Regions from separate parts of the Erwinia tasmaniensis Et1/99 genome, predicted to be linked through region 2. Evidence: predicted binding sites of a transcription regulator. Region 2 holds the regulator's gene; each other region holds the start of a gene.
What was found. The regulator CRP, encoded in region 2, controls carbon source genes, mostly activating them, when cyclic AMP is high. The targets are predictions, from matches to a motif close to ATGTGANNNNNNTCACAT.
Positions count from the first base shown of each region.

Region 1: a site for CRP is predicted at 1,508-1,525, ahead of ETA_RS05810 (nucleoside-specific channel-forming protein Tsx). Genes of this name have one in related genera too.
Region 3: a site for CRP is predicted at 2,058-2,075, ahead of focA (formate transporter FocA). Genes of this name have one in related genera too.

Region 1 covers NC_010694.1:1,057,254-1,060,536, forward strand. Annotated here, with positions in the region: gene speG (spermidine N1-acetyltransferase) at 1-311, opposite strand, end outside; gene ETA_RS05810 (nucleoside-specific channel-forming protein Tsx) at 443-1,309, opposite strand; gene ETA_RS19875 (hypothetical protein) at 1,681-1,881, opposite strand; gene ETA_RS20550 (hypothetical protein) at 1,972-2,097, shown strand; gene ETA_RS05815 (hypothetical protein) at 2,151-2,585, opposite strand; gene ETA_RS05820 (winged helix-turn-helix domain-containing protein) at 2,641-3,283, opposite strand, start outside.
Region 2 covers NC_010694.1:3,553,692-3,556,974, reverse strand. Annotated here, with positions in the region: gene ETA_RS17160 (YccS/YhfK family putative transporter) at 1-1,670, opposite strand, end outside; gene crp (cAMP-activated global transcriptional regulator CRP) at 1,733-2,365, opposite strand; gene ETA_RS17150 (OsmC family protein) at 2,731-3,138, shown strand; gene ETA_RS17145 (phosphoribulokinase) at 3,173-3,283, opposite strand, start outside.
Region 3 covers NC_010694.1:2,418,453-2,421,735, forward strand. Annotated here, with positions in the region: gene ycaO (30S ribosomal protein S12 methylthiotransferase accessory factor YcaO) at 1-1,742, shown strand, start outside; gene focA (formate transporter FocA) at 2,135-2,992, shown strand; gene pflB (formate C-acetyltransferase) at 3,078-3,283, shown strand, end outside.

The sequences.
Region 1 (3,283 bases), 1.4 Mb from region 2:
CTGGCTAATCCCTTGCCCTGATGGTCGGGGGCGATAATAATCTGAAACTCCGCCCGGCGATGAATATGATTAATTTCTACCAGCTCCACCATACCGGCATTCGCGCCGTTATGTTCCACCACAAAGCGCCGTTCGCTCTGATCGTGGATGTGCTTATCATAGAGATCTGACAGTTCAACAAAAGCCTCATACGGCTCTTCAAACCAGTAACGCATAACGCTGGCGTTATTATCCAGCTGGTGGACAAAACGCAGATCTTCGCGTTCCAGCGGACGCAATTTAACATCGTGATCGACAAGCCTTGCAGACATAACTCTTCCTGATTTCATATGCAGTATTGCCAGCCAAGTATAGCTGCATCCGGGCGGCAACAAAAACGCGCCGATTGGCGCGTTGAGCTTTTAGTCGTGCTGGCGTTGGTATCAGCTCTGCTGACCCGTGGTCAGAAGTTATAGCCGGCAACCAGGTAGTAGCCGAAGCCGGAAGATTTCAGGCTGAAATCACCGCCGCCGAAGTTTTGCACCACGCCGTCGTTCCACTGGCCACCGTTATGGAAGTAACGCGCGACAAATGAGTAGTGCCAGTGGTCGTAGCCAAGAGTAAGAATATGGCTGGAGGCGATGGAGTTACTGGTGCGCGCCGGGCTGGATTTATCTCCGAGGTCGGAACCCCAGTCAAAGTTGGTGAAGCCGATATAGCTCAGATTACCGCCCCATAACGTAGTCAGCGGCACAAAATATTTCACTTTGAAGCGGTAGCCGTCCCAACTATTTTCGTTAGCGGCATCATAGTTTTCCCACTGATATTTGGCGTATACATTGAGCGACAGACCAATATCTGAATGGGTATCGATATCGGTGCCCAGACCCATATACCAGGTATTCTGGCGGCTGGCCTTGCTATCACCCATATCGTAAACGTAGTTATTGGCGAAATACCACTCTTTAAACGGGCCAAAGCCCAGGCTGGTGCCCGTCAGTTTATCAATAGAGAAACGCGGTTCGATCTCCATAAAGAACGGGGAACCGTTATCCCAGGCACCCTTGTCATTACCGTTACCAACACCAAAGAATTTTGGCACATCAACGTAGCCGTAGAAATCGAACCAGTCTTTATGTGCAAAGGCTTCGTATTCAAGATAGACATCATTATTCAGCTTCGGTCCGAAGCGCGTATGGTAGCTGCCCACCACATTCACACTTTGATGCCACCAGTCAGAAACATAGGAGGCATCGCCGGTCTCTGCGACTGAGGTTTGTGAATAAGAGAGTGCGGCCAGCGCTCCCGCCATCATTATTTTATGTTTCATTGTTTTTTCATATGCTCAGTGACCTGTGCGACAGCTATCGTTCAGATCGCGTTACCGGTTTAACGGGCGACAAGGGGGGCTTGTCACTTGAACGAAAACACCCGTTGGAAGTTTTACGGCAGTGTGCCGCTTTCAGCGCTCTAGGAAATAGAGATCACTCACACTTGTCAAATTCTGTTTCATTTCAATTCCGCTAAAGTGTGATTTGTGTCACAAAATAATCCTGCTGACATGAACTTTTTCACTCTCTGGTGTTCATGCAATCTTAGTCGCTACGTAAACGGTTGCCTGGTTGAAAAAAGAGGCTTTTCGGTAACGTTGCTTGTGACGGCATTTTGTCACACGGCAAAATTTGCATTTTTGAATAAGTTTTACTTATTGTTAGATTCTGGCCCAATACAGAGTTGCGTAAGCAACATCGGTTGCTCACTGTCTGCAGTGCAATGAAAAATCGCGCCGTAGGGAAAAATGATGGCGGCAGCCTTTATTTGCCCGTCGGTAACCAGACCGGTGCCAAAGCCTGTACGACACCAGAGCTGATGAAATAGCCACAGTAATGAAATCTTATCCACTGATTATCCTGCTGAATACGTGGTTTACACTATGCAGCCTGCCTGATTCTAATCAAAGCTGGCGCGAGTGTTAATTACAGGATTAAGTGAATGAGTAACAACATTAAAAAAAACGCCGGCAGTTTGTTATATAAGGTTCTTTCTACCTCCATGTTAATGGTGATGATGGCGACCTGCTGTGTTGCGGGTTATGCCCTGTGGGATATGAATCAATAAACACCGCATTCTGATCACCTGGGATGGAGAGGGGAGGTTTAAATGCCCCCATTTCAGTTTACGCACAGCATGGGCGCACTGTTTTCACCGCCGATAGCCAGTGCTTTATCATCCAGCAGATACATCCGGCTGGTATGGATCTCTCCTGGGGTGAGATGTCGAAAAACATATTTTGCCACATCATCATCGTTGCTTTGATCGCCCAGCCTGCTGCTCTGCTGAATAGTGGTATTTATCAGCCGGTTTTGACTTACGCTGCTACTGAAGGTGATTTCGCGCAGCACGGCAACAGGGTGGAGCTGCCTACCGCCATTGATATAGTCACTGATACTGCCGGTATAGATCACGCGCCACCGGGTTAAACCATCGCGATAAAAACGATAAATACCGCGCGTCAGCGTCCAGTTATTCTCATCACTGATATCATATCGTGCCTGAGAAACAATGCAGCTGGCTTTCAGCGGATTAAAGACCATATCTTTCAGCATACAAGCCACAAGCGGTAGTATAAGTCCGCCAATAAAACACAGCGTAGTTGGCGATTTAACGATATTTAAAAGAGTACGATTCACAGTTGTTCTCCGAATCCCGCAGCGGGGCAACACAGGCGATCAGGCCCAGATCGGGGCTGGCTCCCCCCGTAGTAATGTAGAGGTAACGGGCATGTTCGGGGTTAATATCCCCGTTCTTGTTAATAGCGTACTGCCTGTAAAGTTGTAGTGTCTGGACGACCCGCTGTTTGTCGGGTGAAATATTTCCCGGCACCCAAACCTCCGTCTGTGGTGGGGTCTCCGCGCCGTGCCAGCGCACGTAGTTGATTGGTGTGGGTTTGATTGCCAGCAGCCAGCTGACCGCCGCGGCCAGACAGCTCCCCAGTACCAGCCCGGCTGCACCTGCCGCTAAACGTCGTCTCAAAAAGCGATGGGCTCGGTACGCACTGACGTGCCGCGAAACCAATCCTGTCGAGACGTGCAGCGGATTGCTGGCAGATGTTGTACGCCGCGTTATGTCAGGTTGTTCTGTGCGCACAATCAGCCGGTATCCACTGCGCGTTACGGCAATCAGCTGGACGCTGTCATTGACTTCGAGCGCGATCAGCGCACGGCGAATCTTGGTAATCATCACCCGTACACTGTTGTCTGTAACCTCTACGCCGGAATGACGCCAGCCCACATCCATTAGCTGT
Region 2 (3,283 bases):
TTATATAGCGCGTTATGTGCCTGGTTGACTTTGATACGCTGGTTTGCCAGCCTGCTAACATTCTGCTCATTGCCCAATAGCATCCGCAACGCTTCCTGATAAGCCTCCAGCGCGTCATGTGCGTTCTGGCGCAGCAGCGCGCTCTGCCACTGTGGCCACAGCCAGATATTGCCGCCGAAGGCGATCAGGCAGCCCATCAGGGTATCAATCAGACGCGGTAATAAGAATCCCTCTCCGTTCAGCGACAAAAGCTGAAGGGAATAAACGGCGGTGACCGTAAACCCTACCGTTGCCCAGCCATAGAACTTGCGTAAAAACAGGTAACTGACCAGAGTAATGGCCAGCATTACCAGTAATGTCATCGATTCTGGAGCATGCAGACGCAGGGCCAGCGCGGCCACCGCCAGCCCGGCAAGGGTGCCGAGCGCTCGGTGCTGAATACGCACGCGGGTGGCGCTGTAGCCGTTCAGGCTGACAAACATTACGGTCATCAGTATCCAATACGGCTTCGGCATATTTAAAAACAGCGCCAGCGTACTGGCAAAGGTGAGCATGACGCCGAAGCGGGCGGCGGTTCGCAAAGCGATGGATTTTAGCGACAGATAGCTTTTCAGCGCCGGTAGCAGCGGCAGGCGGCGCTGGCGGTCTGCCATCAGATCGCGGCGGTAGAGCGGGCGTTGGGCGCGCAGCACGCGCCCAATACGGCTGAAATGATAGTAGCAAAAATTACCGACCGGGTTATCAGGGTGCTGGCGGACAATCTTCTCCAGCGCTTCCAGCGGCTGTTCCAGAGTGAAGCGTTTGGGAAAGCGGTGATAAAGAATATCGTCTGCCAGTTCACGCAGGCGCGCGGCGATGCGCTGTGCGTTCCAGCGGATCACCGCCTCGGCGTGACTCTGGCGTACCAGTTTTTTGACGTCTTCAGGCTGATGCAGGCTAACGGCGATATGTTCCTGTAGATCCAGCGCCACCTGGAATGCGCGCATCAGGGGCTGATAGTGCTGGTTGCGGTTGGCTGCCAGCATATGGATCTGTTGGTAACAGGTGGTAATGAGGTCGACGGCTTTCTGTTGTCGGGCGAACAGCGGCGGCATTGCCGTTGAGGGATCGTTCAACTGGTTTAAATGACGATATTTTGCCTCGCAGTAGTCCGCGAGTTCGCGGTAAAGCAGGCTGAGCGTTTCGCGCATCGGCTGCTCTTTCCACAGCCAGAACCAGAACCAGTTAAATACCCCGTACCAGATGGTGCCAAGGATATACAGCAGCGGAGGCTGCCACATCGGCACTCTGCCCGCGAGGCTAAGGGTAAAAATGGCGGCGATCAGCGAAGCGGGCATGAGCCGGCCATGCAGCGGGCTTATCTCACCAGTCACCCCTAACAGCAGCGCCATCGCCAGCAGGATCAGCGGCAGGGGGGCGCCCTGGGCGGCGGCATACTGGATAACAAAACTGCTGCCGGCGAACAGGCTACCGCCAACCACCAGGCGTTTGAAGAAGCGTCTGTGTGGCGTATCCAGCCCGGCATTGTTGCAGCAGGCGGGCACCAGAGAAAACAGCAGGCCTTTTTGTAAATCACCCAGCAACCAGCCAAGCGCGACCGGCAAACAGAGCACCAGCGTTTGCCGCAGGGCATAGTTCACTTCAGGTTGATAGATAATTCTCCGCCACATCAGCCGCACCAAATAAAAAAAAGGCGCGGCAGGGGGCTGTCGCGCCGTGGGTTCAGAAGCGGTTAACGCGTGCCGTAAACGACGATAGTTTTACCGTGTGCAGAAATCAGATTTTGATCTTCCAGCATTTTCAGAATACGACCCACCGTTTCGCGCGAGCAGCCGACGATCTGGCCGATCTCCTGACGCGTAATTTTGATCTGCATTCCGTCGGGGTGCGTCATTGAGTCAGGCTGTTTCGCCAGGTTCAGCAGCGTCTGGGCGATGCGTCCGGTCACATCAAGAAAAGCTAAATTCCCCACTTTTTCCGAGGTGACCTGCAGGCGGCGCGCCATTTGTGAAGACAGGCGCATCAGGATGTCAGGATTGACCTGGATCAGCTGACGGAATTTTTTGTAAGAGATTTCAGCTACTTCGCAGGCTGCCTTTGCACGTACCCATGCGCTGCGCTCCTGTCCCTCTTCAAAGAGGCCCAGCTCGCCGATAAAATCCCCCTGGTTGAGATAGGAGAGGATCATCTCTTTGCCTTCTTCATCCTTGATCAGCACTGCCACAGAGCCCTTGACGATGTAGTAAAGGGTCTCGGCCTTCTCACCCTGGTGTATCAGCGTGCTTTTGGACGGATATTTGTGAATATGGCAATGTGACAGGAACCATTCTAGAGTTGGGTCTGTTTGCGGTTTGCCGAGAACCATTCGCTGTTATCCTCTGTTGTTATCGTGCCTGAATACATCCTGTTTTTCACGCTGCAAGGGTGATGCTTATCTTGCTGTCGCACGTAATAATAGGAATATACGGGAGCTGAATCCCTGCCAGGCGTTGAAATAGTCAAGCGTTCCCGTAGGAAGAAACATGGGCCTTTTTCAGAGCTGGCCGCGTGCCGTTGTTCTGCTTTCACCGACGCTTGAATGCAGGTGAAATTTTACAGCTCCGTTTGTAGCACAGCTTGAGATGGCTGTCTTCTGTTGTCTCGCTTCAGCATAGTCAGAAAAACAGAACGTTGCCGTTTTAGTGACGGCGGCGTACCCTGCTCTAACTGAATGAATTCGAGGATTTTGTTATGCAGGCACGAGTCAAATGGGTTGAAGGGATGACGTTTTTGGGAGAATCCTCATCCGGTCACCAGGTGCTGATGGATGGTAATTCGGGTGATAAAGCGCCAAGTCCGATGGAAATGGTGCTGATGGCCGCCGGAGGCTGTAGCGCCATTGATGTCGTTTCCATTCTGCAGAAGGGCCGCCATAACGTGGCCGACTGTGAGGTGAAACTGACTTCAGAGCGTCGCGAAGAGGCCCCGCGTATTTTCACCCATATCAATCTGCATTTCATTGTCAGCGGAAAAGCGCTGGCGGATAACGCGGTAGCGCGTGCGGTCGATCTTTCTGCGGAAAAATACTGCTCGGTGGCGATCATGCTGGGCAAAGGAGTGGAGATCGGCCACAGTTACGAAGTGATCGAACTGGCCTGATGCAGACCTCCGCTTAGCCGTGAAGGAAAGAGCGTCAGCCGATGCTCTTTCCTTCCATCAATCGTTTTACCAGTGGCCCCATAATCAGCTCCATCGCCAGCCCCATTTTACCGCCCGGCACCACCAGGGTTTTGATATGTGAGAT
Region 3 (3,283 bases), 1.1 Mb from region 2:
TCCCAGGCAAAGACGCCGCGCTGGAAGTTTCCATCGCACGCTTTCAGCAAAAATTGCAGGATCTCGGCTTCAACATTGAAGAAGCATCGTGGCTGAACCCGGTTCCACACGTCTGGTCAGTCCATATTCGCGATCGAGACTGCCCGCTATGTTTCACTAACGGAAAGGGTGCCAGCAAAAAGGCGGCACTGGCCTCTGCGCTGGGTGAATATTTTGAACGTCTGTCCACCAACTATTTCTTTGCAGATTTTTGGCTAGGCCAGCAGATCGCCAACGGCGATTTCGTCCATTATCCTGACGAGAAGTGGTTCCCATTGCCGGATGATGATCGGTTGCCCGATGGCATTCTCGATTCGCGTTTGCGTCAGTTCTATGATCCGGAAAATGAAGTTAGCGCCAGCGATCTGGTCGATCTGCAATCGGGTAATGCTGCACGCGGCATCTGTGCGCTGCCCTTTACCCGCCAGTCGGATCGGCAAACCGTCTATATTCCGATGAATATTATCGGCAATCTGTATGTGTCAAATGGTATGTCGGCGGGAAATACCGCCAACGAAGCGCGTGTACAGGGCCTTTCAGAGGTGTTTGAACGCCATATTAAGAACCGTATTATCGCCGAATCCATCAGCCTGCCAACCATTCCACAAGAAGTCATTAACCGCTATCCCGGCGTAGTGGAAGCAATTGCCACGCTTGAAGCAGAAGGTTTCCCTATCTTCTCTTATGATGCTTCACTAGGCGGTAAGTATCCGGTGATCTGCGTAGTGTTGTTCAACCCTGAAAACGGTACCTGTTTTGCCTCGTTCGGGGCGCATCCTGACTTTGGCGTGGCCCTGGAACGTACCGTCACCGAACTGTTACAAGGGCGCGGCCTGAAAGATCTGGACGTCTTTACTCCGCCAACCTTCGATGACGAGGAAGTGGCCGAGCATGCCAACCTGGAGACGCATTTCATCGACTCAAGCGGGCTGATTTCCTGGGATATGTTTAAGGACGATGCCGATTACGCCTTTGCGGACTGGAGCTTTAAAGGTTCGACTGAAGAAGAATTTGCCACGCTGATGGCGATCTTTAAGTCGGAAGATCAGGAAGTTTATATCGCGGATTATGAGCATCTCGATGTTTACGCTTGCCGTATCATCGTTCCGGGCATGTCAGATATCTACCCGGCAGAAGATCTGCTGCTGGCCAATAACAGTATGGGCGCTTACCTGCGTGACACCCTTCTTAGCCTGCCGGAAAGCCGCTGGGAACAGGCAGACTATCTGTCGCTGCTAGAACAGCTGGATGAAGATGGCCACGACGACTTCACGCGTGTGCGCGAACTGCTTGGCCTGGCAACCGGTAAAGATAACGGTTGGTATACGCTGCGTATTGGAGAGCTCAAGTCCATGCTCGCCCTGGCGGGCGGAGATCTGCAACAGGCGCTAATTTGGACCGAATGGACTATGGAGTTCAACCAGTCAATTTTCAGTGCAGAACGAGCAAACTACTACCGCTGTCTGCAGACACTACTGCTGCTAAGCCAGGAAGAAGAACGCGACCCGCAGCAGTACTATGGTGCCTTCGTACGTATGTATGGTCAGAGCGCGGTAGATGCGGCATCGGCCGCTATTTCGGGTGAAGCACCGTTCTATGGTTTACAGAACGTAGACAGCGATCTGAAAGCATTCCCGGCGCATCAGTCTCTGCTGGCTGCCTATGAAAAACTGCAGGTCGCTAAGCGCCGTCACTGGAAATAACATCTCCAGAGTATCACCGCCTCTAAACAAGGCAGTATGTCTTTCGGGGCCTTGATACGGCTCTGATGCCATGCTCAGTAAAGGTAACCGTGCAGACGGTTACCTTTTTTATAACCAGTATTTTTTATACCCATGAAAATTCGGTTTAGTGCAGGCGACATACCGTTGAATTCAACCATTTTAGAGTTTTTGATACAGGTAAAACCCTTTTTTTGTGACTCCCCTGAGGATGTTTTTATAAAAAATAATATTTTTCGTAAAATATTAACTTATATTTAACACTCCCATCCTGCTCACCCGGCCTATACCAGACCAGTATGATCCACATCAAATCCTGAGATTTTCACCTTTGCTAGACTTCCCTTGCTGACGAATTCTGGGAGGATCTTAGTGTGAATGCTGGCAGCCCCTTTGATCTAATCGTACCTTCTGAAGTGGCAAAAGTTGCTGAAGAAGCTGGCGTTTATAAGGCAACGAAACACCCCTTTACGACCTTCTTCCTGGCAATTACAGCCGGAGTGTTTATTTCCATTGCTTTTACCTTCTATATCACCGCCACCACCGGCAGCGACGGTATTCCATGGGGCCTGGCAAAACTGACTGGCGGCGTTTGCTTTTCTCTCGGCCTGATGCTGGTAGTGGTCTGCGGGGCTGACCTGTTTACCTCCACGGTGCTAACGGTAGTGGCAAAGGCCAGCGGACGCATCAGCTGGATCCAGCTGGCATGCAACTGGGCCCTGGTTTATATCGGTAATTTTATCGGTGCCATTTTCTTTGTCGCTTTGGTCTGGTTTGCCGCACAGCATATGGCCGCCAACGGGGCATGGGGGCTGAATGTTTTACAGACTGCCGAACACAAAATGCATCACTCCTTCTTGCAGGCAGTGTGTCTCGGCATTCTTGCCAATCTGATGGTGTGCATGGCGGTATGGATGAGTTATTCCGGCCGCAGCCTGCTGGATAAGATGTTCGCCATGATATTGCCAGTGGCTATGTTTGTTGCCAGCGGTTTTGAACACAGCATCGCCAATATGTTTCTGATCCCGATGGCCATCATCATTAAAAATTTCTCGGCACCCGATTTCTGGACCGCCACGGGCGCAACCGCCGGGCAGTTCTCACACCTCACCATTAGCCAGTTTATCAACGACAACCTGATCCCGGTGACGCTCGGCAATATCATCGGCGGTGGTTTGCTGGTTGGACTGACTTACTGGGTCATTTATTTGCGAGATGGCGATCGCCGCTAATTCTCTTCACTGGATTTTGTCATCGCCTGATACGGCTGTACGGCGAGAAGACACAACGGATTTTACTTTAAAGGGTAGGTTTCTAATGACAGATCTCAATCAAAAGATGGCAGCAGCCTGGGAAGACTTCACACCGGGCGAGTGGCAGAACAGTGTCAATGTGCGTGACTTTATCCAAACGAATTATACCCCTTATGACGGTGACGAAGCGTTTCTCACCGGGGCAAGCGAAGCTACCACCAGCCTGTGGGATAAGGTGATGGAAGGTATCAAGCTGGAAAACCGCACCCA